Linked DNA regions of Rhizobium lentis. The protein of the gene in region 1 interacts with the protein of each later gene in a pairwise test. Links are inferred from orthologs where the notes say so. Each region holds a gene or a part of one and is shown in the gene's direction. Other genes may lie near its edges.

Region 1 (15,665 bases):
GACGGCGTGGTTCTGATGGGCGGCTGCGACAAGACGACGCCGGGCCTCATCATGGGCGCGCTCAGCGCCGGCGTGCCGATGATCTACCTGCCGGCGGGGCCGATGCTGCGCGGCAATTATGCTGGCCAGCAGCTCGGTTCCGGTTCGGACGCCTGGAAATATTGGGACGAGCGGCGCGCGGGCACGATATCGGACAAAGAATGGGCCGGCATCGAAGCCGGCATTGCGCGCTCCTACGGTCATTGCATGACGATGGGCACCGCCTCGACGATGACCGCGATTGCCGATGCAATGGGTCTGATGCTGACGGGGGTCTCTTCGATTCCCGCGGCAGACGCCAACCATATCCGCATGTCGGCCCAGACCGGTCGGCGGATCGTCGACATGGTCTGGGAGGAGCTGACGCCGGACCGGATCGTCACGCCTGCCGCCGTGCGAAATGCGGCGACGGTCGCCATGGCGACCGGCTGTTCGACCAATGCCGTCATCCATCTTCTGGCCATGGCGCGCAGGGGAGGGGTCGCGCTGACGCTTGACGATCTCGACGCGCTTGGCCGCGTCACTCCGGTCATCGCCAATGTGCGTCCGTCGGGAAAGACCTATCTGATGGAGGATTTCTACTATGCCGGCGGTCTTCTGGCGCTAATGTCGCAGATCCGCGAGCGGCTCGATCTCGACGCATTGACGGTCTCGGGCGAAACCCTGGGCGCGGCGCTCGCCGACGCAAAGATCTATAATGACGATGTGATCCGGCCGCTCTCCAACCCGATCTATCCGGAGGGTTCGCTTGCCGTGCTGAAGGGCAATCTGGCGCCCGATGGCGCGGTGATCAAGCCGGTGGCCTGCGACCCGCGCTTCCATGTCCATCAAGGTCCGGCGCTGGTATTCGACAGCTATCCCGACATGAAGGCGGCGGTCGAGGACGAGACGCTGGATGTAACGCCTGATCATGTCATGGTGCTGCGCAATGCCGGACCGCTCGGCGGCCCCGGCATGCCGGAATGGGGCATGCTGCCGATGCCGAAAGCGCTGCTGAAACAGGGACATCGCGATATGCTGCGGCTCTCGGATGCGCGCATGAGCGGCACCAGTTATGGCGCCTGCGTGCTGCATGTGGCGCCCGAAGCCCATGTCGGCGGCCCGCTCGCCCTGCTGCGGAACGGCGACATCGTCCGGATCGATATTCCGAACCGCCGGCTGGACATGCTGGTCGACGAGGCGGAACTGGCCCGGCGCCGCGCCGCCTGGGTGAAGCCCGCCGATCGTTTCGGCCGCGGCTACGGCTGGATGTACGCCTCCCATGTCAGCCAGGCCGACAAGGGTTGCGATTTCGATTATCTGCTTCCCGAATTCGGTGCGGCAGCCGGAGAACCGGACATTTTCTAGGAGGAGATGCAGGCATGACGACACTTTCGGACAGCACGCGCGACCAACTCATGCGGGTCAGCGTCGCCACCATCAGCACGGCACTCTTCAAGCGTGGCCTGCGCAACCAGACCATCCAGGATGTGCAGCCGGTCGCCCGCAAAGGCCGCAATATGGTCGGCCCGGCCTATACGCTGCGCTACATTCCGGCGCGTGAGGACCTCAACAAGCTCGAGGTTTTCCGCAATCCGGAACACCCGCAACGCGCCTGCGTCGAAAGCTGCCCGGCTGGTGCCGTGCTTGTCATGGACAGCCGCAAGAATCCGCGCGCCGCTTCAGCCGGCTCAATTCTCGTCACGCGGCTGATGGTGCGCGGCGTGGCCGGCGTCGTCACCGATGGCGGCTTCCGCGACAGTCCCGAGATAGCGGGGTTGGCGATTCCCGCCTATCACAATCGGCCCTCGGCGCCGACGAACCTGACGCTGCACCAGGCGCTCGACATCAATGTGCCGATCGGTTGCGGTGACGTGGCGGTCTGGCCCGGCGATATCATGGTCGGCGACGACGAAGCGGTGATCGTCATTCCGGCGGAACTTGCCGACGAGATTGCCGAGGAGGCCGTGGAAATGACCGCCTATGAGGACTTCGTGACCGAGCGCGTGCTGGCTGGCCAATCGATCATCGGTCTCTATCCGGCAACGCAGCCGCGCAATCTCGAGGAATTCGCCGCCTGGCGCGCCAGGAGCGGCCGGTGACGCGCAGCATCCGTCGCTTTCTAGTTTGGCGCGCTGGCTGCGGTTTCACCCGGGGGCATGATCCGGAACAAGAAGGTTGAAACCTTCTCCCCCGGCTTGAAGGGGCCGGGAACCTGGTTAGTTACCGGTTTCAAGCTTTGAAGGAACGCTGCAATTGATGTCACGTCCTCGTCGGTGAGCTGCGCGAATGCATGCCATGGCATGATTGGCGCCAGGACGCGACCGTCCGGCCGCTGGCCGGTCTGAAGGGCAGTCACAATCTGTTCCCTGGTCCAGCTGCCGATGCCGGTCTCCTTGTCCGGCGTAATGTTGCGGCCGACAAAAACGCCCTGGCCCGGGATCTCAAAGCCAACATCCGATCCACCGAGAAATCGCCCGCCGTCCGGCTTTCCGAAGAAATATCCCGGTGTGTGGCAGTCATTGCACCCGCCAATCGTGACGAGATATTCGCCGCGCGCAATCTGCTGATCATCGGCCGCTGCTGCCATGCTCAACGGTAGCTCCAACGCACAAGCGGCCAAAAATGCGAGCCGAACGCTCAACCGAAACATTTTACCCTCCGTGTTACAGCCGCTCGCAGCCGAGAAGGACTGAATATCACGATGAAGTTATTCTATATATTAGCCACTTCGAATTATGGAATTGTATGGGGCGCGGCCCGCCAGGCCAGCGGTGAAAAAGGGCCACGACACGAGCAGGTCTCCGTGTATTTTCGCGAGCACGGGGCGGATTGCGATCGCTTCGCTCGGGGACGGTCGGCCACCAGCGACACCTTGCCCGATTTCGAAGCGATGGGGCCGTGGTCGAACGCATAGCAGGACGCGCAGGCGGCTTGTGGCCGCCTGCGGGGGAACACGTCCCGCGGCTTTGTTCCTGGGGGGAGGAACTCCACCGAAGAGGCTGCCGTCACCGACCGTTGTCTGGCGCGGGACCATCTGCCCAATCGAGAGGGGGAGCGGAGATCATCTCTGACCGTGCCCCCTCCTTGATTGCTCGGGCTGGAAGGCGATGGCCGCGTGATCGTTGGAGGCCTGCGGTTTATCCTCGGCGATCTCCTGGGCCAGCCCGATCCGGCGCAGCAACCGTCTGAGCGCCTCGTCCAGGTCATCGACGAAGGTGAAGATGACGGGGATGACGACGAGGCTGAGCAACGTCGACATCATCACGCCGCCGATTACCACGATCGCCATCGGCTGCCGGAAGCTGGAATCACCTCCGGTCAGGCTGAGAGCGACCGGAAGCATGCCGCAAGCCATGGCGATGGTGGTCATGACGATCGGCCGGGCGCGCTTGTGGCAGGCATCCACGAGGGCATCGAACCTGGCCATGCCCTGGCGGCGCGACATGATCGCATATTCGATGAGCAGGATGGAGTTCTTGGCCACCACGCCCATCAGCATGAGCAAGCCTATGACGGCCGCCATCGAGAAGCTAGTTCCGGTCAAAACGAGCGGCAGGAGCGCGCCGCCGAGCGAGAGCGGCAGAGCCATCAGCAGGGTGAGCGGCTGCAGGAAATCGTGGAAGAGCAGCACGAGAACCGCATAGATACAGAACACGCCGATCGCCATGGCAAGGGCGAAGCTCTGGAACAGTTCCGAACTGCGCTGAAGTTCGCCTTGTTCTACAAGGGTGACGCCCGAGGGCAGATGCTGGAGCGCCGGCAGCGCCTGTGCCTCGCGGTTGACGTCGCCGAGGATGCGGCCGTTGAGTTCGACCGAAAGGGTGACATTGCGCATCCGGTCGATGCGGTCGATTTCGGAAGGGCTGCCGCCGATCGTCACATCCGCGATCGATCCGAGATCGACATTGCCGTTCGTGCCCGCCACCCGCATGTTCTTGATGTCGTCCAGATTGGTGCGTGTCTCGGGGCTGAAGCGGACGACGATGGGAATTTGGCGCTGCGGCAGATTGAGCTTCGACAGGTCGGCCGAATATTCTCCATTCGTCGCCACGCGCACGGCCTCGGCGATGGAGGTCGACGTCACGCCGAGCGCTGCTGCACGCGCGAAATCGGGCGTGATCTGGATTTCGGGCGCCTGCCTCGCCGCGGTCGACGTTACCGCGCCGATACCCTGCAGCGTGCGGAGCTGTTCCTCGAGCGCCGTGCTGGCGCTGTCGAGGACATTCGCATCGTCGCTCGCCAGCGTGATCTCGAGCTTCGTGCCGTTGCCGCCGCTGCCGACCTCCACGCGCACACCGGGCAGCAGGGAGAGCGCCTGCCGGATGTCGTTTTCGATTTCCGACTGCTTGCGGTCACGACCGCCTATAGGCGACAAGACGGCGACGATAGTGGCGGAGCCAACATCGCTCGTCGTGCTGCTGTCGGGGCTGTCGCCTGAGGATGCGGATCCGACGGAGGAAAAGACACGCGTAACATCATTGAGCTTTCCGACGATATCGGCTGCCCTTCTGGCCGCGGCGTCGGTCTGTTCTATGGTGGCGCCTGGCTGCATGGTGAGTGTGATCCGGGTTCGCGCGTCGTCGGAAGCGGGCAGGAAGCCTGATTTCAGCAAGGGAATGGTGGAAAGCGAGAGCGCGACCAAAACGGCGGTTGCCGCCAGCGTGGTCTTTCTGTGGTCCATGGCGGTTTTCACGACTGCCATATAGGCGCGCATGATGCGGCCGTCCCTTTCCTCGGTCGGCGGGACAGCCTTCATGAAATAGGCGGCCATCATCGGCGTCAGCAGGCGCGCGACGACAAGCGAGGCGAGGACGGCGACAGCGGCGGTGATCCCGAACTGGCGGAACAGAAGTCCCGGAATGCCGCTCATGAATGCGGTTGGAAGGAAGACTGCGACGAGCGTGAAGGTGGTTGCGATGACGGCGAGTCCGATCTCGTCGGCGGCTTCGAGGGCGGCATCGATCGGCCGCTTTCCCATCTGCAGATGGCGGGCGATGTTCTCGATTTCGACGATGGCGTCGTCGACGAGGATGCCGACCACGAGCGACAGCGCTAGCAGTGTGATGATATTCAGGCTGAAGCCGCAGAGGTACATGACGAGGAAGGTCGGTATGACGGACAAAGGCAGCGCCACGGCCGACAGGATCGTTGCCCGCCAGTCCCGAAGGAAGAGCCAGACGACGATGATCGCCAGGATCGCACCCTCGTACAGCATGTGCATCGAACCATCGTAATTCTCGATGATCGGTCCGATCGTGCTGTAGGCGTCTTCGATCTGCACGTTGGAATGCTTGGGGGCAAACTGCTTCATCGCCGTGTCGACGTCGTCGGCTACACCACTGTCCGAAAACCCGTTCGAGCGCTTGATCTCGACCGCGACCACCGGTTTGCCGTCGAGATAGGCCATTGAGGACCGCTCGGCGAAACTGTCGGTGACGGATGCTACATCGTCGAGGCGAACCTGCTGGCCGTTCGCCAGCGGAATTCTGAGCGCCTTCAGCGCCTCGACCGAGGGCAGGGCGCCGAGCGTTCGCAAGGTCTGGCGGGTGCCGCCGATTTCGCCAAGACCTCCTGATGTATCCGTCTGCACGGCCTTCAGCTGCGATGACACAGTCGCCGCAGTGACCCCAAGCGAAGCCATGGTCGCAGGGTCGAGATCCACATGAACCTCGCGGTCGATGCCGCCGATGCGGTTGACTTGTCCGACGCCCGGCACCGACAGCAGCGCCTTGGTCAGATCATTGTCGACGAACCAGGAAAGTTCTGTCTCGTTGAGAGCGGTGGAGCGAATGGCATATGTGACAAGCGCGGAGCTCTGCACCGTGACCTTGGTGACGCTTGGGCTTTCCATCTGCGCCGGCAGATCGCCTTTAACGCCGTCGACGGCGTTGCGGACTTCGTTCAAGGCCGTTTCGCTGTCTTTCTCAAGCTCGAAGGAGACCTTGATCGTGACGGTGCCATCCGTAATGGTCGTGGTGATGTGGTCAAGATAGCTGAGCGAGGCGAGACTATCCTCGATGGTGCGGGCGACCTCCGTCTCGAGCTGCGTCGGTGCTGCGCCGTCGAGCGTTGCGGTGACGGTGATCGTCGGCAGGTCCATATCGGGGAAGTTCTGGATCGGCAACTGCTTGAAGGCTAAGAGCCCGCCGACGGCAAGCATCACGAACAGCAATATTGATGGCACGGGGTTGCGGATCGACCATGCTGAGAAATTCATCAGTTTGTCTCCGCAATCTTTACGAGGTCGTTGTCGGACAGGAACGCGCCGCCGGAGCTCACTACTCTCGAGGAGCGGTCCAGTCCGGAGACGATTTCCACCTCGCCGTCGTTGCGGCGACCGGTTTCCACACGGATCCTTTGCACGCGTTGGTCCTCGCCTGATGTGAAGACGTAGCTTATGCCGTCCCGGAAAACGATCGCCGTTTCGGGAATGGTCAGCGCCGGGGAGGCCTGCAGTTCGATGTTACCGGTCACGTAAAGCCCGGTGCGCGGGCGCATTTCGGCTGGAAGCGTGACATAGACGATCGCTCGGCTGGTATCGGTGCTGACCGAAGGTCCGACAAGCCTCACCTTGCCTTCGATGGCTTGGCCGTCCGGCCCGTTGATCTTAACGCTCAAGCCTTCCGAAATGCGCGGGAGGTAGCGGGCGGAAACCTCAGCCTGCCATTCGATCCGCTGCTGGCGCACCATCCGGAACAGCTCGGTGCCCGTAGAGACGACGGCGCCGAGATTGGCGGAACGCGAAGTTATGACGCCATCGTCGACCGCGGTGATGGTGGTCTGCGCAAGCTTGATCTTCTCGCTGTCGAGTGCAGCTTCTTCGGACGTAAGACTTGCCGTCGCCGTCTGTTCGTCGGCCAGATATTCGACGATCTTCTCGTCGGAAAGGGCGCCGGAAGGACGCAGCTGCCGCGCCCGGTCGGCATTGGCCTTGGCCTTCGAAAGATTGGCCTTGGCGGTCTGAATGGCCGCCTCCTGCTTGCGCAGATCGGCAAGCACGCTCTCCTGGGAAAGCCGCACGAGCGTCTCTCCCTTGGTGACCACGGAGCCAACATCGACCAGGACATCGGTGATGCGCAGGCCGCTCGTTTCAGAGGCGATGATCGCTTCTTGCCAGGGCTTCAGCCACCCACTCGCGGGAACGGTCTCAGGCCATTCGCGTTGCGCAGGCGCCGTCAGGGAGACGGTGAGCGCCGTCGCGGCGGCCTGTTCTGCCATGACAAGACGGGCGGGGGAGACAAGAACTGCAGCAACAAGCGCAGCGGCAAACATTCTGGATGATTTTCTCAACAAAGCATTCCTTGTGGTCAAAGGCATCGATGCCTTTGAATCCGCGCGAAGGCGACGAACGAGTGCCGCCCATGTCGAGGCAACCCCGTTTCTGGTGCGCGTCGATGTCATGGCAGGATAAGTAGCGGTGCGAACGTTAAGCGCGGTCAAGTTAGTGTTAAGTTAGGTAAAACTTGGCCGGGTGAGCGCGTATGTGCTGTATGGCTTGGCCGGTTTAATGACGGATAACGCAAATGAACAAGGTTCTCCTCATCGACGACGATGCCGAGCTGACGACGCTTCTGCAGGAATATCTGGTCGAGGAAGGATATGACGTCGTGACGGATACGGACGGTCGCGCCGCCATTGCGGCGGCTGCCGGCAATACGGTCGATATCATTGTGCTCGACATCATGATGCCCCGGATGAACGGGATCGAAGTCCTGCAGAGGATCCGGAAGCTTAGCCAGGTTCCCGTTCTGATGCTGACCGCAAGGGGCGATGACGTGGACAGGATATCGGGTCTCAATCTCGGGGCCGACGACTATGTGCCGAAGCCGTGCTCGCCGGGCGAGCTGGCGGCGCGGTTGCGGGCCATCCTACGTCGCGCCGGTCAGCCGGCGACCGGCGCGTCCACCGACACGATCAGGGCGGGGCAGCTCGTGATCCATCCGGGCAGCAGGATCGCCGAATGGCGCGGAGAAATCCTGGATCTCACAGGCACCGAATTCAGCCTGCTCGAGGTGCTTGCCCGCAGCGCTGGCCAGCTCGTGTCGAAGCAGGAGATTTCGAAGCGGGCCTTCGGCAAGCCGCTGACCCCGTTCGATCGCCGTATCGACGTCCATATCAGCAGCGTTCGCCAGAAGCTCGGACTGAGGGAGGACGGGCAATCCTGGATCCAGTCCGTCCGCGGCCAGGGCTACCAACTTCTCGTGGACTGACCATGCCCCGGCTTTTCTGGAAGTTCTTCGCGACGATCTGGCTGACGCTTGCAATGACGCTCACCGTCATAATCGTGATCGTCAACGTCTTTGAGATCCCGCCCCCCGGCCGCGATCGGGAGTATCAGGAGCGAGCGTTCATTCTGACGCTGACGGCGAATGTGCTTGCAAGGGATGGTGAGGACGCTGCCGCGCGCTTCATCCGCACAAGCGAGGAGACGGTGCCGCTGGGCCTGAGTCTCTCGCAAAGCACGGAGTCGTTTGTCTGCGCGGACGAGAGTTCGGCAGAGACGAAGTCCATCCTGAAGGACGGAATTTGCTACCGGATCTCCGTTGCGCCGGAACCGAGCTTCCTTTTCAACGTTGTGGACAACCTGGCGCTGCTGGTGCCTTGGCTCTCGATTTTCGTTTCGAGTACCGTCGCCGCCGCCGCGCTCGCCCGCTATCTCATTCGGCCTGTCGTGCACCTTCGCGATGGCCTGAGCGCGCTCGCCCATGGCCGCTTCGACGTCCGCATCGGCGATCGGATGGCCGGCCGCAGGGACGAGGTCACCGCGCTGGCGCATGACTTCGATTCCACCGCCGCGCGGCTTCAGGAGCTTCAGGATGCGCAGCAGAGGCTGTTCCACGACGTCTCCCATGAATTGCGTTCGCCCTTATCGCGCCTGCAGGCCGCCGTCGGCGTGCTCCGGCAGAGCCCGGCGAAACTTGGCGCCATGGTGGATCGTATGGACCGGGAGGTCGAACGGCTGGACGCGCTGGTCGGCGAGGTTCTGACGCTTGCCAAGCTGACCGCGGGATCCTGCCTGCCGCTGAAAACCCAGACCCTGGATGTCGTCGAACTGCTGAACGAAATCCTCGGCGACGCTGCATTCGAAGCTCAGACGCGGGATGTGTCGATTACAAAGAGTGTCGACGGCGCCTTCCGCGCCGAGGTCGAAGGCGAGCTGATCTACCGGGCGCTCGAAAACGTCGTGCGCAACGCCGTCAAATACACGGCCGAACATTCGCGCATATCCGTGTCTTGCGAGCCGTCGGGCGAGCGCCTCAAAATCTGCGTCGCCGATCAGGGGCCGGGTGTCAAACGGGATGAACTCGAGCGGATCTTCCAGCCGTTCTCACGCGGGAAAGAGGCGGTGCCGAGAGGCGGATACGGCCTGGGCCTCGCCATCACCCGGCAGGCCGTCGAGCGCCATGGCGGGCGGGTGCATGCATCCTTGCCCGACGGGGGCGGACTGGCAATCACGATCGAGCTTCCACGGCGGCCGCCACCCGCTGGTTCGGTTGATCATCAAGTCTGATCCGGCCCTTTGCGTTTTTACCTAACTTTACAGTTTCTTAACCGCTGTTAACGCTGGCCCCGCTAAGCCTGAACCCATAATCCCGGTTCAGGAAGCTCGCCAGTGTATCCGTCATTCTCCACAAGACTCTCATCGCTGCGCTACGCCGCATCCGCCTTCACGCTGCTGCTCGCGGGCTGCGTCAGCGGCCCTGATCATGTTCCCCCTGAGATGCCGCTGCCGGCCAGATTCGAAGAGGGTGGCAGCAAGAGCAATGGCGGTGTCGTGACGGCTGAGTGGTGGACGGCCTATCGCGACAGGCAGCTCGACGGGCTGGTCGCCCATGGCCTCAACGAGAACCTTGATGTGCTGCAGGCGCTCGAAAGCATCAACGCGGCTGCCGCCAATGTCACGGTTGCCGGCGCTGGCGGACTGCCTAGCCTCAGTGTCGACGCATCGCACACGGTATCCGGCGAGAAGGGGCGGCTGCGCACGACGGTCGGCGCCACCAACACGACAGGCGGCGGCGCCAGCCTTTCCTGGCTGCTCGACGTCTTCGGCCAGTATCGTCGCTCGAAGGAGAGTGCCATCGCCTCCCTCGGGGCAGCCCATGCGACGGCCGATAATGCGAAGCTCACATTCCTGAAAGACCTGGTCGAGAGCTATATCGACGCCCGCTACTATCAGGAGCGCATTGCGCTTTCCCAGGCGAATTTGAAATCCCGTCAGCAGACTTACGAACTCACGCAGCTACAGCTCAAGGCAGGGGCGGCCTCCCGTCTCGACGTCGTTCAGGCCGAGGGGCTGGTACAATCGACGAAGGCCGACATTCCCGGCCTCGAACAGAGTTTTACAGAGTCGGCTCATCACATCGCCACCTTGCTTGGAATGCCGGCGGCGTCGCTGACGGACGAGCTACGGAAAAGCGCAGGCCAGCCGGTTTTCCGCGGCAGCATTCGCGCCGGTATTCCCGCCGATCTCATCCGCAACCGTCCCGATATCCGGAAAGCCGAACGCGAGCTGGCGGCGGCTGTTGCCGATATCGGTGCTGCCGAAGCTGAGCTTTATCCGTCGATCTCGCTCTCCGGCTCGATCTCGCCGAGCTGGGTCAAATCATCGGGCGCCAGCGGCGCAAGCCTGACCAGCTGGTCCTTCGGGCCGACGCTCAACCTGCCGATCTTCGACGGCGGCAAGTTGCAGGCGAATGTCGATATCGAGAAGTCCGATGCGAAGTCTCAATATCTCGCCTGGAAGGCGGCGGTGCTGAACGGGATCGAAGAGGTCGAGAACGCGCTGTCGGCGGTTCGCCGCGACACGCAGACGCTGGAACCGTTGCGCAGGCAGGTGCAGACGGCGCAGGAATCGCTGGCGCTTTCGACCACCAGCTACAAGGATGGCGCCTCCTCGCTGCTCGACGTTCTGGACGCGCAACGTTCGGTCTCAGATGCTCAGGAAAGTCTTGCGGCCACCGTGCAGCAGGTCGCGAAGGATTATGTGGACCTCTATGTCGCCATCGGCGCCGGTTACCTCGAGCCGGAACATTCCCCGTCCACGCAAACTGCAAAATCGGGCTGATTCGAGGTTGGGCTATCGTCCGGTGCTTTCCAGAATGCGCAGCGCAAGCTTGAGATGCGGCAAATCCAACATGCGTCCGTCGAGCTGGATGACGCCCGCCTCCGGCCTGGCGGCAAAGGCGGCGGCGACTTTCTCCGCCCAGGCGATCTCGGACGCGTCAGGCGTGAAGGCGTGGTTGATCGCTTCGACCTGGCCTGGATGGATGGCCATCATGCCGGAAAAGCCGTCGCGCCGGGCGCGACCGACGTAGGCTCTGAGACCGCTGAGATCGCGGAAATCGGGATAGACGGTGTCGATGGCCGGAACGGCGGCGGCATGGGCCGCAAACAGCGTGAGTGAGCGGGCAAGCTCGTAAGGCGGTGTATAACGGCCATCTTTCCTGCGCGAAGTTGTGGCACCTATCGCGGCGGGCAGATCTTCCGCACCCCAGGTCAGGCCGCAAAGGCTCGCCGCGACATCCCGGTAGCTGCCGATCTCGAAGATCGCCGATGGCGTCTCCGTCGCGATCGGCAGGATGGGGATTTCCGAGCCGAGAGAGCCTGCGAGTTTCAGCACCGAAGCCGCGCCCTCGGCCTTCGGCAGCATGATCGCGAAAGGATCAAGGCCGCTCAAAGCGGCCAGGTCGTCTTCGGATTCGGGCGAGGCGAGGGGATTGATGCGGATCAGCAGAGCGCTCTCACCGGTATGGCGCCGGGTGAACTCGTGCACGGCCTCGCGGGCTCGTGGCTTGTTGGCGGGCGCGACCGAGTCCTCCAGATCGAGGATGACGGCATCGGCGCCGGAGGCGAGCGCTTTGTCGAAACGCTCCGGCCGGTCACCGGGCACGAAGAGCAGCGAGCGCAGCCTCATGACGGCCTCACTTTCAGCATGGCGGTGCGCAGGCACCGGCAGACGATCTCGTCACGCTGGTTCAGGGTGACGTGGCGGAAGGTGACGATGCCGGCATCGGGGCGGGAATTCGAACGGCGCAGCTCCGTCACCTCCGTTTCCACCCGCAGCGTATCGCCGATGAAGACCGGCTTCGGCATCGTCACCTTGTCATAGCCGAGATTGGCGACGAGCGTGCCGAGCGTGGTGTCGCCGACCGAAAGGCCGACGGTCAGCGCAAAGGTGAAAGTGCCGTTGACGACGATCCGGCCGAATTCGGTGGCGGCCGCATAAGCGGCATCGAGATGCAGCGGCTGCGGATTGTGGGAAAGTGTCGTGAACAGCAGGTTGTCGGTCTCGGTGACCGTGCGGCGGATCTCATGGGCGATGCGGTCGCCGACCGTCCATTCGTCGAAATAGCGTCCGGCCATCAGTCCTCTCCCTTCATGACGGTGACGACCAGCTGGTTTTCCGAGACCCTGGCGCCGGTGGAAACCTGCAGTTTTCCGACGAGGCCGTCAAAGGGCGCGCGAAGCGAATGCTCCATCTTCATCGCTTCCACAGTCAGCAGACGATCCCCCTTGGCGACGCGATCCCCTTCGGTCACTTCCACCGAAATGACGAGGCCGGGCATGGGCGACAGGATCGCGCCGTCGCCTGCACCCTGACGTGCCTCGATTTCGCCTGCGTCGGGCAGGCCGATCGCCCAGGCATTGCCAGCATCGAAAAGCACCGTCGTTTCCGCAATCGTGATCGTATTTGTCTCAAGTTCCGGACGTGACTGCCCCCAATAGAGGTGACCGTCGATGCGGACACGCACGCGGCTGTCGCTTGGCCCAGCAATGCGAAAACCGGAAAGCCCCGACCAGGGATCATCGCCCACTTTCCTCGAAAGCACCGTGGCGGCACGGTCGATTGCCGTTTGATCCGGCTCCTTTGCCACAAGGCTTTCGCCGTGCCGGTCGAGGAACCCGGTATCGATCCGGCCCGCGTAGAAATCCGGGTCGGCGGCGATGCGGGCGAGAAGGCCGGCATTGGAATGGACCGGCCAGACCTCGATGCCGGCGCAGGCGGCCGCGAGCTTCGACAATGCGGCTTCGCGGTTCGGCCCATGGGCAATGATCTTGGCGATCATCGGATCGTAGAAGGCGGTGATCTCATCGCCCTGTTCGACGCCGCTGTCGACGCGGACGGTTGGCGGCAGGCGGAGATGGTCGAGCCGGCCGGTCGAGGGCAGGTAGCCGGCGGCGGGATTTTCGGCATAGAGCCGGGCTTCGAAGGCCCAGCCGTTCATTGCGATCTCGTCCTGGCTTTTCGGCAGTGGCTCGCCGCTTGCGACCTGCAGCTGCCAGAGCACCAGATCCTCGCCCGATATGGCTTCGGTGACGGGATGCTCCACCTGCAGGCGCGTGTTCATTTCCATGAACCAGATGCGGTCGGGATGCAGGTCTTGCGAGGCATCGGCGATGAATTCGATGGTGCCGGCGCCGACATAGTTCACCGCTCTTGCCGCCTTCACCGCCGCCTTGCAGATCGCAGCGCGCGTGGCGGCATCGAGGCCGGGGGCAGGGGCCTCCTCGATGACCTTCTGGTGACGGCGCTGCAGCGAGCAGTCGCGCTCGAAGAGATGGACGCAGTTCCCGTGCTGGTCGGCGAAAACCTGCACCTCGATATGGCGCGGATTGGCGATATAGCGTTCGATGAGAACGCGGTCGTCGCCGAAGGCGGAGGCCGCCTCACGGCGGCAGGAGGCGAGAAGTTCCGCGAAATCTCGCGGACGGTCGACGCGACGCATGCCCTTGCCGCCGCCGCCGGCAACGGCCTTGATGAGGACGGGATAGCCGATGGCATCAGCCTCGGCCGCAAGCCTTGCCTCGCTCTGGTCCGGCCCGAGATAACCAGGGGTCACCGGCACGCCTGCCGCCTGCATCAATTCCTTCGCGGCGTCCTTGAGCCCCATTGCGCGGATGGCGGCCGGCGGCGCGCCGACCCAGAGAATACCGGCTTTCTCCACCGCTTCGGCAAAGTCGGCATTTTCCGACAGGAAGCCGTAGCCCGGATGGATCGCGGCGGCGCCGGTTTTCCGGGCGGCGTCGAGGATGCGGGTCTCGGAAAGATAGCTTTCGCGGGCCGGCGGCGGGCCGATGGCCACCGCTTCGTCGGCCTCTCGCACGAAGGGCAGGCCGGCATCGGCTTCGGAATAGACGGCGATCGTGCGGATTCCGAGTGACTTTGCCGTGCGGATGATGCGGCGGGCGATTTCGCCTCGGTTGGCAATGAGAAGGCTTTCCATCATCGCCGCCTCACATCCGGAACAGGCCGAAGCGCGGCCCCTTCGGGATCGGCGCATTCAGGCAGGCGGAAAAGGCAAGACCCAGCACGTCCCGCGTCTGGCTGGGATCGATGATGCCGTCGTCCCAGAGGCGGGCGGTGGCATAATACGGATTGCCTTCGGCCTCGTAGCTGGCGCGGATCGGCGCCTTGAAGGCCTCCTCCTCGTCAACAGGCCAATCCTCGCCGCGCGCCTCCAGCGCATCGCGGCGGATGGTGGCGAGCACCGAGGCCGCCTGTTCGCCGCCCATGACGCTGATGCGGCTGTTCGGCCAGGTGAAGAGGAAACGCGGGCGATAGGCGCGGCCGCACATGCCGTAATTGCCGGCGCCGAAGCTGCCGCCGATGATGACCGTGACCTTCGGCACGGTCGCGGTCGCAACCGCGGTCACCAGCTTTGCCCCGTCCTTGGCGATCCCGCCGGCCTCATATCGGCCGCCGACCATGAAGCCGGAGATATTCTGCAGGAAGAGCAGGGGCACGCGGCGCTGGCAGGCGAGCTCGATGAAATGCGCGCCCTTCAGCGCGCTTTCGGAAAAAAGCACGCCGTTGTTGGCAATGACGGCGACGGGCATGCCCCAGATACGGGCAAAGCCACAGACCAGCGTGGTGCCGTAGAGCGGCTTGAACTCATGCAGTTCCGAGCCGTCGACGAGGCGGCCGATCACCTCGCGCACCTCATAGGGCGAACGCACGTCCTCGGGGATAATGCCACAGAGGTCCTGCGGATCGAGTTTTGGCGGCCGCGGGGGCTGGACATCGATATCGACCGATTTGACGCTGTTGAGGCTGGCGACGATGTCGCGCACCAGGAGCAGCGCATGCTCGTCGCTTTCCGCCACGTGATCGACGACGCCGGAGCGGCGGCCATGGGTCTCGGCGCCGCCGAGTTCCTCGGCCGAGATGATTTCTCCGGTCGCAGCTTTGACCAGCGGCGGGCCGGCGAGGAAGATTGTGCCCTGATTGCGCACGATCACCGTTTCGTCGGACATGGCGGGCACATAGGCGCCGCCGGCGGTGCAGCTTCCCAGGACGCAGGCAATCTGCGGAATGCCTTCGGCCGACATCTGCGCCTGATTGTAGAAGATCGCGCCGAAATGGTCGCGGTCGGGAAAGACCTCGGCCTGATGCGGCAGATTGGCGCCGCCGCTATCGACGAGATAGAGGCAGGGCAGCCGGTTCTGCAGGGCAATCTCCTGCGCCCGCAGATGCTTCTTCACCGTCAGGGGGTAATAGGCGCCACCCTTCACCGTCGCGTCATTGGCGACGATCATCACCTCGCGGCCGGAAACCCGGCCGATGCCGGATATAATGCCCGCACCCGGCGCCTCGTTGCCATACATGCCGTTGGCCGCCAGGGTGCCGATCTCCAGGAACGGGC
Region 2 (15,543 bases), on another replicon or contig:
GCACTTGCCATGGGCGCCGACCGGGCGATCCTGGTCGAGACCGACGATGCCGTCGAACCGCTCGCCGTCGCCAAGATCCTGAAAGGGATCGCCGAAGCCGAACAGCCGGGGCTTGTCATCACCGGCAAGCAGGCGATCGACGACGATTCCAACCAGACCGGCCAGATGCTGGCGGCGCTGCTCGGCATGCCCCAGGCGACCTTCGCCTCGAAGATCGAGATCGGCGACGGCAAGGCGACCGTCACCCGCGAGGTCGACGGCGGCCTGCAGACGATCGAGATCAAGCTGCCGGCGGTGGTGACCACCGATCTGCGCTTGAACGAGCCGCGTTACGCCTCGCTGCCGAACATCATGAAGGCGAAGAAGAAGCCGCTGGAGAAGAAGGTTCCGGCCGATTTCGGCGTCGACACGACGCCGCGGCTGAAGGTGCTGAAGACCGAGGAACCGTCCGGCCGCAAGGCCGGCGTCAAGGTCAAGTCGGTCGCTGAGCTGGTCGACAAGCTGAAGAACGAAGCCGGCGTGCTGTAATCGGGCAAGAACAGGAGCAACCATCATGACCATTCTTCTTCTGGCCGATCACGACAATTCGAGCCTCTCCGACCAGACCACCAAGGCGCTGACCGCCGCAACGCAGATCGGCGGCGACATTCACATTCTCGTCGCCGGCAAGGGCGCCAGGGCTGCGGCCGATGCGGCCGCCAAGCTTTCCGGCGTCTCGAAGGTGCTGCTTGCCGAAAGCGACGCGCTTGCCAACAATCTGGCCGAACCGCTCGCCGACCTGATCGTCTCGCTCGCCGGCTCCTATGACACGATCGTCTCGGCCGCGACCTCGGTCGGCAAGACCGTGCTGCCGCGGGTGGCAGCCCTTCTCAATGTTGCCCAGGTCTCGGAGATCATTGAGGTCGTTTCCTCCGACACCTTCAAGCGGCCGATCTATGCCGGCAATGCCATTCAGACGGTGCAGGCAAGCGATGCCAAGAAGGTCATCACCGTGCGCACCGCTTCCTTCGCCTCCGCGCCCGCAGGCGGTTCTGCCGCCGTCGAGGCGATCCCGGCGGTGTCCGATCCGGGTCTGTCGCGTTTCGTCTCCGATGCGCTGTCGGCCTCGGAACGTCCGGAGCTGACCTCGGCGAAGATCATCATCTCCGGCGGCCGGGCGCTCGGCTCCTCCGAGAAGTTCAAGGAAGTGATCCTGCCGGTCGCCGACAAGCTCGGGGCGGCCGTCGGCGCCAGCCGCGCTGCCGTCGATGCCGGTTATGCGCCGAACGACTGGCAGGTCGGCCAGACCGGCAAGGTGGTGGCGCCCGATCTCTATATCGCCGCCGGCATCTCCGGGGCGATCCAGCATCTGGCCGGCATGAAGGACTCGAAGGTGATCGTCGCCATCAACAAGGACGAGGAGGCGCCGATCTTCCAGGTCGCCGACTACGGCCTCGTCGCCGATCTCTTCGAGGTCCTGCCGGAACTCGAAAAGGCGCTCTGAGCGAGGCAAATGCCTTTCTTTCGCACTTGCGAATGACTGGAAAATTGTCTCTTATCGGTCTACTACTTACTGCCGGACGATCCGTCGTCCGGCAGTATTGCTAAAATAATGCGGCAACGCGGGGGCGAATGCCGCACGGGGGTTTGGAGATGAGTGCGGTGTTGAAGAATATTGGTATTATCGGTGCCGGCCAGATGGGCTGTGGCATCGCGCATGTTTCGGCCGCCGCAGGTTACCGGGTTCACATCTACGATCTCTCGCAGGACCGCATCGAATCCGGCCTCGCCACCATCAACGGCAATCTCGCCCGCCTGGTGACGAACGGCAAGATGACCGATGAGGAACGGAAATCGACCCTGTCGCGCATATCAGGCTCCGCCGATATCAACGATCTCGCACCATCCGATCTCGTCATCGAGGCCGCCACCGAAGACGAAAGCGTCAAGCGCAAGATTTACAGCCAGGTTTGCCCGGTGATGAAGCCGGAAGCGCTGCTTGCCACCAACACTTCGTCGCTTTCCATCACTCGGCTTGCTGCCGCCACCGACCGCGCCGAACGCTTCATGGGCATACATTTCATGAATCCGGTGCCGGTGATGAAGCTGGTCGAGCTGGTGCGCGGCATCGCGACAGACGAGAAGACCTTCACCGCCGCCAAGGAATTCGTCGGCTCGCTGGAGAAGACCGTCACGGTCGCCGAGGATTTCCCGGCCTTCATCGTCAACCGAATCCTGCTGCCGATGATCAATGAGGCCATCTATACGCTCTACGAGGGCGTCGGCACCGTCGACGCCATCGATACCGCGATGAAGCTCGGCGCCAATCATCCGATGGGCCCGCTGCAGCTTGCCGATTTCATCGGGCTCGACACCTGTTTATCGATCATGCAGGTGCTGCATGACGGCCTGGCGGATTCGAAATATCGCCCCTGCCCGCTGCTGGTGAAATATGTCGAAGCCGGCTGGCTCGGACGCAAATCCGGCCGCGGTTTCTACGATTATCGCGGCGACGTGCCGGTCCCGACCCGCTAAGCAGACTATCATTACAACGGGCGAGTGGACCCAGCGCCCGCGAAATGCTTTCCTTCGAGAACGGGAGGAAACGCCATGTCGACCGAAACACCGATGTTTCTGCTGCAATGCTGCGTCCTGATTGGAATTGCCGGCGTCTTCCTCATAAGAGGAGATGGAGACTCTTGACCAACCTCGCTACGACCCTATCGCCCCCTTGATCAGCGCCTTTGCATCTTCGCTGTCCCAGGCAGCAGGACCGTTCATGGCGGAGATCAGGCAGCCCTTGTCGTCGAGCAGCAGCGTCACCGGTAGGCCGAAGGCCAGGCCTTCCTTCTTCAGGCTATTGAATACGCCGATCGTATTGTCGCGGTAAAGCTGCAGCGCATCGACGCCGATTTCGCTGAGGAAGGCCTTCGGCTTCTCGTCGTCACCCGTATCGATATTGACCGTCACGACCTGGAACTTGTCACTTCCCATGTCCTTTTCCAGCGCGTTCAGGGCCGGCATCTCCTCGCGGCAGGGGACACACCAGGTGGCCCAGAGGTTGAGAAGCACCGTCTTGCCGGCAAAATAATCGAGCGTCGTCGGCTTGCCGTCGGGACCGTTGAAGGAAACCGTAGTCAGCTGGCGCGGCTCGCTGGCGGCGACCATCGCGGCGACCTGCCCCTTCATCAGCGGCGTCAGATTGGCTGTGCGCTCTTTCGCCAGTGGACACTCGGCCGAAGCGGTATCACCGACGCCATTGCCAATCCCCGTCTCCTTCACGTATACCGCTGCCGCACCGGCAACAACGCCCGCAACGGCGGCGATTGCGATCAGTTTTACGGACGGCAGGCCGAAAGGTTTTTTCGTCGTCATTTCATTCTCCAGGACGGGCATCTCCCATGGCCGAGAACAACACGGATACTAAATCCTCCAACCAGATGTGGGGCGGGCGCTTCGCCTCCGGCCCGGACGCGATCATGGAGGAGATAAATGCCTCGATCGGTTTCGACAAGAAGCTATTCGCCCAGGATATCCGCGGCTCCGTCGCCCATGCGACGATGCTCGCCCATCAGGGGATCATTTCGGCCGAGGATAAGGACAAGATCGTTCAAGGGCTAAACACGATCCTGTCAGAAATCGAAAGCGGCAATTTCGAATTCTCACGCCGGCTCGAAGACATCCACATGAACATTGAAGCGCGCCTGGCGACGCTGATCGGACCGGCGGCCGGCCGGCTGCACACCGCCCGCTCGCGCAACGATCAGGTGGCGCTCGACTTCCGCCTCTGGGTGAAGGAAGAGCTCGAGAAGACCGAACGCATGCTGACCAGCCTGATCGCCGCCTTTCTCGACCGTGCCGAGGAGCATGCCGAAAGCGTCATGCCCGGCTTCACGCATCTGCAGACCGCCCAGCCCGTCACCTTCGGCCATCACTGCATGGCCTATGTCGAAATGTTCGGCCGCGACCGCTCGCGCGTGCGCCACGCCATCGAGCATCTGGACGAAAGCCCGATCGGCGCTGCCGCCCTTGCCGGCACCGGCTATCCGATCGACCGCCACATGACGGCCAAGGCGCTGGGCTTTCGCGAACCGACCCGCAACTCCATCGACACGGTCTCCGACCGCGACTTCGCCATCGAGTTTCTGTCGATCGCCGCGATAACGGGCATGCACCTGTCGCGCCTGGCGGAAGAGATCGTCATCTGGTCGACCCCGCAATTCGGTTTTGTGCGCCTGTCCGACGCCTTCTCGACCGGCTCCTCGATCATGCCGCAGAAGAAGAACCCCGACGCGGCCGAGCTGGTGCGCGCCAAGACCGGCCGCATCAACGGTTCGCTGATTGCACTGCTGACGATCATGAAAGGCCTGCCGCTCGCCTATTCCAAGGACATGCAGGAAGACAAGGAACAGGTCTTCGACGCGGCCGAGAGCCTGGAACTGGCCATCGCTGCCATGACCGGCATGGTGCGCGACATGACGGTCAACACCCAGCGCATGAAGGCGGCGGCCGGCTCCGGCTTCTCGACGGCGACCGACCTTGCCGACTGGTTGGTGCGCGAAGCGGGCCTGCCCTTTCGCGATGCCCATCACGTGACCGGCCGAGCCGTGGCGCTCGCCGAAAGCAAGGGCTGCGACCTCGCCGACCTGCCGCTCTCCGATCTGCAGGCGATCCATTCCGCGATCACCGACAAGGTCTATGACGTCTTGACCGTCGAGGCCTCCGTCGCCAGCCGCAAGAGCTTCGGCGGCACGGCACCCTCCGAAGTGCGCCGGCAGATCGCCTTCTGGCGCGCCCGCAACTGAGATAACGGGCGAGGCGGAGAGCCGCCACGCCCTTACGGCAAGCGCGCACACGTCCAACAATCAGGGTGCACAAGGCGGATAAACTTCGCTATGAAGATGTCCGTCGTGCGATGTGAACGATGTCCACCTTATGCCGCAGAAGAGGTATATATGCAGAAGAGCTTGCCGCATCTCATCCGCCTGACGGTGGTTCTCGCCGTCGTCGGCCTTGCCGTTGCCGGATGTGGTCGCAAAGGTGATCTCGATCCGCCGAGTGCCGCGGCAACCAAGGAAGGCGACGTATCCAAGCCGACGAAACAGCCGGGGACCGTCGACAAGCCCTTCCTCCTCGATCCTCTTCTTTAAGGCATAGGCCCGTGAACCACTTCGAGTACCGCGACGGCGTCCTGTATGCCGAAAATGTCCCCGTTCCGGAGATTGCCAAGGCGGTCGGCACGCCTTTCTATGTCTATTCCACCGCGACGCTGGAGCGCCATTACCGGGTCTTCTCCGATGCTTTCGCCGGTATGGACTCGATGGTCTGCTATGCGATGAAGGCGAATTCGAACCAGGCGGTGCTGAAGACGTTGGGCCGCCTCGGCGCCGGCATCGACGTCGTCTCGGAAGGCGAGCTGCGCCGCGCGCTCGCGGCCGACATTCCGGCGAGCCGCATCATGTTTTCAGGCGTCGGCAAGACTCCATCCGAGATGGATTTCGCTCTCGAGGCCGGCATCTACTGCTTCAACGTCGAATCCGAACCCGAACTCGAAATCCTCAACCAGCGGGCCGTCAGCGCCGGTAAAAAAGCGCCGGTCTCCTTCCGCATCAATCCCGACGTCGATGCCAGGACGCATTCGAAGATCTCGACCGGCAAGAAGGAAAACAAGTTCGGTATTTCCTGGGAACGGGCCCGCGCTATTTACGCCCATGCCGCCAGGCTGCCCGGCATCGAGGTCAGCGGCATCGACATGCATATCGGCAGTCAGATCACCGAGCTGCAGCCCTTCGACGACGCCTTCAAGCTGCTGCGCGATCTCGTCGCGACGCTACGCGCCGACGGCCACACCATTCATCACGTCGATATCGGCGGGGGCCTCGGCGTGCCCTACAAGGACGACAACAATCCGCCGCCGCTGCCGGACGCCTATGCGGCAATCGTCAAGCACCAGCTGCGCGATCTGAACTGCAAGATCATTACCGAGCCCGGCCGCCTGATCGTCGGCAATGCCGGCATCCTTGTGACCGAAGTCCTCTATGTGAAGGATGGCGGCGAGAAGACCTTCGTCATCGTCGACGGCGCGATGAACGACCTCATCCGCCCGACGCTCTATGAGGCCTATCATGAGATCCGTCCGGTGACGATTTCGGCAGCAAACGCGCCGCGCATCCGCGCCGACGTGGTCGGTCCCGTCTGCGAGACCGGCGATTATCTGGCGCTCGACCGCGAAATGGCGATGCCGAAGCCAGGCGACCTGATGGCCGTCAGCACTGCGGGAGCCTATGGTGCCGTTCAGGCCGGCACCTATAACAGCCGCTTGCTGGTGCCCGAAGTTCTGGTCAAGGGCAGCGATTTTCATGCGATTCGGCCGCGGAGGACCTATGCCGAGCTGATCAGCCTCGACTCGGTTCCTGCTTGGCTCGACTAAACGCCTCGCGCAAATCGGTGCAGCGATTTTGCGATCACGCGACATGCGTACAACAAAAATTTAAAGCGCGGGGAGCAGTCTGAAAGATCGCGGCGCGCTTAAAGCAGCCATCACTTTTTGGCGAATAAACGTGAAAAGCCGGTATTACCGGCCGCTCGCCCTCGCCTTCGCCACAAAGAGTGTTATCCTTTCGTTCATGAGCGTATTGCCCGACAATCGCCGGAAGCGCCCTCTGTTTCAGAACGCCAGATCGCGGAGACCGGACCGATGATGAGCCCTTTCAGGCAGAGGAAAGGTGCATTTGCGCTCCGCCCTGCGCTTGCCCGGCTGGTGACGACGAAGCGCCTGCTGGCGCGCATTGTGCTTTTTTGCGAGCAGCTGCTGCCGCCGCTGCTGCCGGTGCTGTCGGTCGCAGCCTTTTATCTCTCCGCCTCCTGGTTCGGCCTCTTCCGCAACGTGCCCGACTGGCTGCGCATTGTCTTGCTGATCGCCTTCGCGCTCGCTTTACTCGTCTCGCTGCTTCCCTTCCGCCATCTGCGCTGGCCGAAGGTCGCCGAAGCCGACCGCCTGCTGGAAGAGCGCAATGGCCTGCCGCACCAGCCGGTCACCGTCCAGGAAGACGAACCAGCCTTCGATACGCCCTTTGCCCGAGCGCTTTGGCGCGAGCACCAGGTGCGCATGGCCGAAAAAATTGCAGCGCTCGACACAGGCATGCCGAGGCCGGATATCGCCGCACATGACCGCTTCGCCCTTCGCGCCGTTCCGGCGCTGCTTCTGGTCACGGCCTTTGCCTATTCGCTGTCGATCAACGGCGGGTCGATCGGCGATGCATTGCAGGCAGCCCCCGAGCAGGTGACGGTCGATCCGGCCGTGCGCATCGACGCCTGGGTAACACCACCCTCCTACACCGGTCGCGCACCGGTCTATTTGACCGCCGACGGGAGTGAACAGGCGCCGATCGGCATACCGCAGTTTTCCGGTCTCACCGTACGCGTCAGCGGCGGAAAAACGGCCGAAAAGGTCGTGTTCCGCAAGGCGAATGGTGAGGCGCAGGACATTGCCGTCCAGGCGGATGCAAGGCCGCAGCAGACTCTGGTGACCGCTGGCGATCAGCCGGATGCTGCACCAGCCAGCCAGGCTGCCATCGCACAGACACATGTGATGAAGCTCGAGGAGAACGGCACGCTCGAAGTCAACGGCCGCCGCTGGAGCTTCGATGTCCTTCCCGACAAGGCGCCGGAAATCGCTTTCGACGGCTTACCGAAGCCCAGCGTCAACGGCGCGCTTGAGATCGGCTTCACCGTCAAGGACGATTACGGCGTGCAGGAAGCGCATGCCGAGATCGTTCCGGTCGAAACCGATCCGACCGCGACGCCGCTCTATCCGCTGCCGGAATACCGGCTGGATATCCCCCGTCGCAACGCCCGCGATGCGAAGGGCGTGACCAGCCGGAACCTGACCGAACATCCACTTGCCGGCAAGCGCGTTCGCGTGACGCTCGTCGCCAGGGATGCCGCCGGCCAGACCGGCCGCAGCCCGCCGCACGAGATGACGCTGCCGTCGCGGCCCTTCAACGAACCGCTTGCCGCAGCAGTTGCCGAGGAACGACAGGTTTTCGCGCTCGATACGCGCAAGATGCCGCAGGCTATCGCCCTGAACGAGGCGCTGACCATCCGTCCCGAGGAGACCATCCCCAAGCTGACCAACTATCTGCTGCTGCAATCCGCCTTGACGCGCATGAAGCTCGCAAAGGGCGAAGAAGCGCTGAAGGATACGGCCCAATATCTCTGGGAGATCGCGCTTGGCATGGAAGATGGCGATCTTTCCCTTGCCGAGCGCAAGCTGCGCCAGGCCCAGCAGAACCTCGCCGACGCGTTGAACCGCAACGCGCCCGACGAAGAGATCAAGAAGCTGATGGACGAGTTGCGCAAGGCGATGCAGGACTATCTGAGCGAGCTCGCCCAGCGCATGCAGAACGCGCCGATGCAGCCGAACCAGAACGCACAGAACATCCTGCGCCAGCAGGATCTGGAGCGGATGATGGATCAGATCGAAAATCTCGCCCGCTCCGGCAACCGTGACGCAGCCCAGCAGATGCTGTCGGAACTGCAGCGCATGATGAACAACCTGCAGGCGGGCCGGCCGCAGCGCGGCCAGCAGGGCCAGGAAAACAGCGAAGCCCGAAAGCAGATCGACAAACTCGGGGAGATCCTGCGCGACCAGCAGAAGCTGATGGAAGAGACCTTCCGTCTTGATCAGCAGCTCAAGGATCGCATGCAGCGCGGCGAGACCGAGATGGGCGAGAACGATCCGTTGCTCGACGATATGCTTCCCGGCGAGAAGGGCGAACCGCAGGATCAGCAACAGGGCCAAGGCCAGGAAGGCCAGCAACCCTCCGACCAGATGACGGCAGAGCAACTGCGCGAGGCGCTGAAACAGCTGCGCTCCCGCCAGGATGCGCTCGGCAAGCAGCTTGGCGAATTGCAGAAGAGCCTCGGCGAGATGGGCATGAAGCCAGGTCCGGGCTTCGGCCAGGCGCAGCGCGAAATGGAAGGCGCCGGCCGTGAACTCGGCCAGGGCCGCGGCCAGCCGGCGATCGAAGGCCAGGGTCGCGCGCTGGAGGCACTTCGCCAGGGTGCGCGCGATATGATGAACCAAATGATGCAGGCGCAGCAAGGCCAACAGGGGCAAGGTCCGAACGGCCAGGTGGGACAGGGCGAGCAGAACGGTCGCGATCCGCTCGGCCGGCTGCGCCAGACCCAGGGACCGGACTTCGGCGACAACAACGTGAAGGTGCCTGACGAAATCGACGTTCAGCGAGCACGAGAAATCCTTGACGCGATCCGCGAGAAACTCGGCAACAATCCGCCACAGGAGATGGAACGGCGGTATCTCGAGCGGCTGCTGGACATCCAGTAGACCTTATACCGCCTTATGGTTGGATTCTAAAGCGCGTCGCGATCTTCAGATTCGCTTGGCCCGCGCTTTAGTCTTTGGTTTTCGCATGTTGTGGTCGCAAAACCGCTGTGCACTTTGCGCGACTTGCTTCAGGCGACGAGCGCCCGGGCAACCGCCTTGCGTATATCGGGAAGCGCGAATGGCTTGGCGACAACGTCGATGATCTTTTCGGCAAGATCGTCGGCCCGTTCGCGCTGTTCGGCATAGCCGGTCATCAGCAGGATCTTCAGGCCGGGGAAAGCGTCCTTCGCCTGATGAGCAAGTTCGATGCCGTCCATGACAGGCATGCGGATATCCGAAAGCAGCAGGTCGTAGCCCCCGTCTTTCAGCTTTTCCAGTCCCTCGGCGCCATCCGCCGCTTCATCGGTCTCATGACCGTCGAGCCTGAGGGCCCGGGCTACGAAAGACCGCAGGGAGTCCTCGTCTTCCGTAATCAGAATTCTTGCCATATGTGCATTGCTCCGTCTTCAGCCCCGCGACGGAAATCACCAGACTTTCCTTTTCGATCGGTAAAGATGGCGAAGCGATGGACGGAATGGTTAACAACCCGTCTTCACCGGCAATAGATTGACCCTGTCTCAGGCGTCGCCGGTGACCACGCCGACGAAGGGCAATTCGCGAAACGCATAGGCAACGTCCATGCCGTAGCCGACGACGAAATAATCAGGGCATTCGAAGCCGACATAATCGGCCTCCAACTTTTCCTTACGCTTGACCCGTTTGTCGAGCAGCACGGCGATCGTGACGTTGCGTGCGCCGCGCTCGAAGAGCAGTTCCTTGGCAAAAAGCAGCGTCCGGCCAGACTCCAGGATATCGTCGATCAACAGCACATCGCGGCCGTGCACGTCGCTGTCGATATCCTTGACGATGCGCACGCCCTGCGAAACCGTGCCGCTGCCGTAGCTCGACAGCGTGATGAACTCGACCTCCGGTGCAAGCCCGGTGTCATGCAGGGCACGGATCAGGTCAGCGGCGAAGATGAAGGAGCCCTTGAGCACGGCGATGACGAGCAGGTCCTTGGTCGGACCGTTGGCGATCTCTCGCGCCATCGCATGATTGCGCTCGGCGATCTGCTCGGCGGTGAAAAGCGGCTCGATGTTTTTTCCGCGCACGACAGGCATAAAGGCTTGCTCCATGAAAAAGAAGGTAAGCCGTTAGCACATATGCCGGCCCGAAACAGCCTCGCATGGCATGAAATTAACGCGATTGGTGCATTCTATAGCCGGCAAGCCGGTCGTCACGCCTTCCGCTGCGCTACGGCAGGAAGGAAAGCCTGACCTCCGGCATCTTACCGCCGGCATGCTGGACGCGGGCCGAGAAGCCGCGACTTTGGCCGGCATAGATAACGTCGGCGGGCGAATCGATGACGATGCTTGCCGTCAGCCGCTCATCGGTCACGAGATCGGCGCGGATCGGATGCACCGTCTGCGTGGTGCCGCTTTCGTTTTCGATGATGCCGTTAATAACCAGCACACGCATGCCGTTCGCATCGCGCGGCGTCACCGTCACATGGGTGAAATGCAGCGGCGCTCCGGAAGAAGCTCCCTCGGCGGAAAGGCCGGAAAAGCCGCCTGTGAGACCGAAGACGAGCACGGCAAGCGCCAGCACCAGTATTGCGAAGCTTTGCAGCGACGCACGCTGCAGCCAGGATTCCGCCGTCCGCAGCGCGGAAGCAACCGTCGCCGACAGGAGCGACGGCTGTGCGGCGCCCATGCGCCTGCGGTTGTCGTTATGGATCCTGGCGCTGAATTCCTTTGGCCGGGCCTTGCCCACCGTCACGAATTCGGCGTCGGAAATATCGGCAGGACGTGCCGTGCGGTACTGTCGGCGGGCAGGCTCCGGCGGCAGGAAATCATAGGTCTGACCCGGCGTCCGACGGCTGAAGGAGGATGCTTCCATGGTGGCTGCCTCGCAGATGTCCACATGGTTTCGATGCTGCAAGAAATCTTGGCATTGAAACGAATCCTCCTCAGTCGTAAATTTTAATGGTTAATGCTTCGCAAAGATTGCCATCAAACGGGCGTCTTTCCGGCAAAATTTACCGGCTGTTAACGGTGTTGGTTAACAAGTCGCGCGGTGAAACCAAGAACAGACTGAGCTGCCCGTTGATCCACTTCGAGAATGTCGGTTTGCGCTACGGCATGGGCCCGGAAATCCTCCGGGACCTGACCTTCGACATTCCGAAGAAATCCTTTCAATTCCTGACGGGCCCATCCGGCGCCGGCAAAACCTCGCTGCTGCGGCTGCTGTTCATGTCACTGCAGCCGACGCGGGGCCTGATCCGCATGTTCGGGCGCGACATCTCCGAAATTCCCAGGCCCGAACTGCCGCTGTTGCGCCGGCGCGTCGGCATCGTCTTTCAGGATTTTCGCCTGCTCGACCATCTCACCACCTATGAGAATGTCGCCTTGCCGCTCCGGGTGCGCGGCAAGGAGGAAAGCTCCTACAAAACCGACGTTTTGGAACTCTTGAAATGGGTCGGGCTCGGCGAACGCATCAATGTGCTGCCGCCGGTGCTCTCGGGCGGCGAGAAGCAGCGCGCCGCCATCGCCCGCGCGCTGATGGACCGGCCGGAAGTCCTTCTGGCTGACGAACCCACGGGCAATGTCGACCCGCCGATGGCCAGGCGGCTGCTCAATCTATTCCTCGAACTCAATCGACTTGGGACGGCGGTCGTGATCGCCACTCATGACCTGGCGCTGATGGAGCAGGTGGAAGCCCGGCGCATGATCCTCTCGGGGGGGCACCTCGATATCTATGACTGAGCCCCCGTCCAGCAACCTAGAGAAGGCGCCGGCCCAGGCTGCCGCCCAGCCGAAGCGGCCGGAAATGCGCGTGCGCCCGACCGCGCCGATCCTGCCGCCCTCCAACATCCAGGGCAACGCCCTGATGGTGGTCATATCGATCATGGCCTTTCTCGCCTGCCTGACGCTCGGCGGCGTCAGCATGGTGCGTTCGACGGCGGCAAGTTGGGAGAGCCAGATCTCCCGCGAGATCACCATCCAGATCAAGCCGGACGACAATCTCGACATGGAAAAGGCGCTGACGCAGGCGCGCGACCTGGCGCTGACCTTCGTCGGCACCAAAAGCGGCCAGATCGTCGACGAGGCGGCAACTGCCCGCCTGCTCGAACCCTGGCTCGGCCCCGGTCTCGACCTCAAGGATCTGCCCGTTCCCCGCCTCGTCGTCATCACCATCGACGAGAGCAATCCGCCGGATTTCGATGCGATGCGGGGGCTCCTCAAGGACAGCATCCCGCAGGCGAGCCTCGACGACCACCGCACCTGGGTTGATCGCCTGGTCTCCATGGCGCACACGACCGTGCTGATCGGCACAGGAGTCCTGCTGCTGGTCTTCTCGGCAATGGTGCTGACCGTCGTCTTCGCCACGCGCGGCGCGCTGTCGGGCAATCGCCACATCGTCGAAGTGCTGCATTTCGTCGGCGCCGAGAGTTCCTTCGTTGCCACCGAATTTCAGAAGCATTTCCTGAAGATCAGCCTCAAAGGCTCGGCGATCGGCAGCGCGCTTGCCGCTCTTTTCTTCGCCACCGCCGGCTTCTGGCAGAGCCGCACGCTCGCGACGCCGGAAACGGATCAGGCGACCGCGTTGTTTGGCACCTTTTCGGTCGGCGTGCTCGGTTATGCCGGCATCTTCGCGACGATGATCGTCATCGCGCTCCTGACGACCGTCACGGCACGCCTCACCGTCATGCGCACGATCTATGAAATCGACACATTGCGTTCGGACCCGACGCGCACCGACGGCATCGCCAGTTGATCGTGGTCATGCCATTTTGTGATGAAAGCGTCTGTTCCGCGCCGCAATCAGCGTATAATCACGATTCATGACCATGGGCCATACGACACGCAACCCGATTCGCCAGGACCCGGAGCTTGATCGTCCGGCGGGCCTGCCGCCGCGGCGCGGCCCGATCCGCCGTCTGCTGCGTTGGTGCGGCTTTGGGTGCGTTCTGGCGGTCGCCCTGTTATTCGGCGGCTTCCTCCGATTTGCCGATTCCGTCACAACTCTGAAGCCCCCCGTCGAACCGAAGGCGGATGCGATCGTCGTGCTGACAGGCGGCTACCAGCGCATCGATCAGGCCGTGGAACTGCTGCAGAAGGGCGCCGGCAAACGGCTGCTGATCTCGGGCGTCCACCCGACAACGACGACGGCGCAGATTCGCAAGATGACGCAAAGCCCGGCCGATCTTTTCTCCTGCTGCGTCGATATCGGCCATGACGCGATAGACACGATCGGCAACGCCGAGGAGACCTCTAACTGGATCCACGCCAAGGGATACAGAAGCGTCCTCGTTGTCACCAACAATTATCATATGCCGCGGACCCTCGCAGAACTCTCCTATGTCGATCCGGACATCGAGTTCATCCCCTATCCGGTGGTCAATTCGGATTTGAAGACCCGCAACTGGTTCACCGACCCCAACGCGATGCGGGTCATGCTCGCCGAATATGCAAAGGTGCTATTAACCGGCGCCCGCAACGTCACCGGCTTCGGCCGCCATACCGGGCTGCGCTCGGCAAATGTCTCGGCCGCAGACTGACGCTTTTGCATTGACGCATCATCAAACGCTTTTTATGACGGGCAATATCGTGTAGGCCGGGTCGCGTGAGCATGCCTCGGGAAAATTTCATGATCGCCCTGCGTTCCGTCATCTTCAACACGATCTTCTATGCCAACCTCATCATCCGGATGATCGTGCTCTCGCCATATTATTTTGTGGTGCCGCGCCTGACCGCCTATGAAATCCCGAAGAACTGGGCCCGCTCCAACCACTGGCTCATGCGCGTGATCATCGGCACGACTTTTGAGATCGAGGGGTTGGAAAACCTGCCGGACGGCAGTTACATCCTGGCGCCGAAACATCAATCCTTCTGGGACACCTATGCGCTGCTGCCCAGGCTCAAGGACCCGGTCTACATCCTGAAGCGCGAGCTGATGTGGATCCCGCTCTTTGGTTGGTACGCGAAGAAGCAGCGCATGATCCCGGTCGATCGCGGCGCCCGCGGCAAGGTGATGGTGGAAGTGCTGAAACGCACCAGGGAGGAGCTGTCGACCGGCCGCCAGCTCATCATCTATCCCGAGGGCACGCGCCGTCCGCCGGGCGCGGAACCGCTCTATAAATACGGCATCGCCCGCATGTACCGCGACCTTGGCATTCCCGTCGTGCCCGTTGCCATGCATCCCGGCCTCTTCTGGCCGCGGCGCAGCATCCGTCGCTATCCCGGCCACTTCAAAGTCAGGATCCTGCCGCCGATCATGCCCGGAATGGACCCCGATGCCTTCTTCGCCCATCTGATCGAGGTAACTGAACGGGCAAGCGACGAGCTGCTCCTCGACACCGTCGAGCGCAATCCGCATCTGCCCTTGCCGCCGACGACGGTCGCCAGGCTGGCCGAGCTTCGTAAAGTCAAGGCGGCGACGGCCTGATCAGCCAGCCCGCAGCCGCTCCACCTCGTGGACGACCTGCTCCAACCACGGGTCGCGAATGCCCATCTGTCTGAGATGCGCAAGCGTATTGAAGACATAGGCATCGTTCGGGCCGGACTGACCCCTGGCCTCGTGCACCACCCGCGCGGCCGCGAGCGCATCGAGTGTACCGGCATATTGCTCGTGGTCGCGATCAGCGACGTAGGTCACCGCCTCCACTCGGCCGCCACCGGCAAACTGCAGCCGAACCCGGCGCTCCAGATAGACGTTGGTGACGAGCTCGCGGGCGCGCAGATAATCGATCACCTCGTCCCATTTGTTCGGCGAAATACGGAACGCCATCCCGCGGCAGGCTCCGCCCCTGTCGAGGCCGAGAACGAGGCCGGGATTGTCGCGCGTGCCGCGATGGACGAAGGAGCGCACGCACAGCGAACGCCTGTAACCACGCACCAGAGCCTCTGCCCGCTCCAGGAACTCGAAGCCCGGATTCCACATCAGCGAACCGTAGCCAAACACCCAAAATTCGTCCATATCGCACGCCAGACCGGAATCACTTTGCGATTCACCATTGGAGAACATCATGGCAGCGTCAAGCCGATCCGGCAGCAGCCAAACCGGCAGCGGCAAGAAATTCTGGTTGCTGGGCGGAGGCGTCCTCCTGGTAATCGCGCTTTATACCGCCGCCTGGTTCTATGCCGCGTCGGCGTTGAAGACGACGGTGCTGAAAG

Evidence for each region.
Region 2: the proteins of J0663_RS28535 (region 1) and lysA interact in binary tests that used the Escherichia coli proteins (3 or more experiments, as listed by UniProt). The link is inferred for Rhizobium lentis from one-to-one orthologs.

The regions. Positions count from the first base shown.
Region 1 is NZ_CP071457.1:51,617-67,281, forward strand. The notes cover bases 6,451-9,387. They hold J0663_RS28535 (response regulator), read left to right. Parts: upstream 6,451-7,544; coding sequence 7,545-8,231; downstream 8,232-9,387. Other genes in these bases: J0663_RS28530 (efflux RND transporter periplasmic adaptor subunit), read right to left, coding at 6,451-7,338; J0663_RS28540 (HAMP domain-containing sensor histidine kinase), read left to right, coding at 8,234-9,387. Outside these bases: araD (L-arabinonate dehydratase), read left to right, coding at 1-1,386; J0663_RS28515 (ribonuclease activity regulator RraA), read left to right, coding at 1,401-2,120; J0663_RS28520 (c-type cytochrome), read right to left, coding at 2,141-2,671; J0663_RS28525 (efflux RND transporter permease subunit), read right to left, coding at 3,083-6,238; more of J0663_RS28530, read right to left, coding at 6,238-6,450; more of J0663_RS28540, read left to right, coding at 9,388-9,532; J0663_RS28545 (efflux transporter outer membrane subunit), read left to right, coding at 9,635-11,086; J0663_RS28550 (HpcH/HpaI aldolase/citrate lyase family protein), read right to left, coding at 11,099-11,935; J0663_RS28555 (MaoC family dehydratase), read right to left, coding at 11,932-12,384; J0663_RS28560 (acetyl/propionyl/methylcrotonyl-CoA carboxylase subunit alpha), read right to left, coding at 12,384-14,249; J0663_RS28565 (carboxyl transferase domain-containing protein), read right to left, coding at 14,257-15,665. UniProt on the Escherichia coli protein: Response regulator member of the two-component regulatory system CpxA/CpxR which responds to envelope stress response by activating expression of downstream genes including cpxP, degP, dsbA and ppiA.
Region 2 is NZ_CP071454.1:1,436,867-1,452,409, forward strand. The notes cover bases 4,460-7,274. They hold lysA (diaminopimelate decarboxylase), read left to right. Parts: upstream 4,460-5,140; coding sequence 5,141-6,409; downstream 6,410-7,274. Other genes in these bases: argH (argininosuccinate lyase), read left to right, coding at 4,460-4,784; lptM (LPS translocon maturation chaperone LptM), read left to right, coding at 4,935-5,129; J0663_RS06920 (TIGR02302 family protein), read left to right, coding at 6,677-7,274. In the rest of the region: J0663_RS06885 (electron transfer flavoprotein subunit beta/FixA family protein), read left to right, coding at 1-528; J0663_RS06890 (electron transfer flavoprotein subunit alpha/FixB family protein), read left to right, coding at 554-1,483; J0663_RS06895 (3-hydroxybutyryl-CoA dehydrogenase), read left to right, coding at 1,633-2,514; thiol:disulfide interchange protein TlpA, read right to left, coding at 2,692-3,354; more of argH, read left to right, coding at 3,381-4,459; more of J0663_RS06920, read left to right, coding at 7,275-9,328; J0663_RS06925 (response regulator), read right to left, coding at 9,457-9,816; hpt (hypoxanthine phosphoribosyltransferase), read right to left, coding at 9,946-10,488; J0663_RS06935 (hypothetical protein), read right to left, coding at 10,622-11,266; cell division ATP-binding protein FtsE, read left to right, coding at 11,473-12,132; J0663_RS06945 (cell division protein FtsX), read left to right, coding at 12,125-13,144; J0663_RS06950 (YdcF family protein), read left to right, coding at 13,212-13,928; J0663_RS06955 (lysophospholipid acyltransferase family protein), read left to right, coding at 14,018-14,815; J0663_RS06960 (gamma-glutamylcyclotransferase), read right to left, coding at 14,816-15,346; J0663_RS06965 (DUF2125 domain-containing protein), read left to right, coding at 15,396-15,543. UniProt on the Escherichia coli protein: Specifically catalyzes the decarboxylation of meso-diaminopimelate (meso-DAP) to L-lysine. Is not active against the DD- or LL-isomers of diaminopimelate.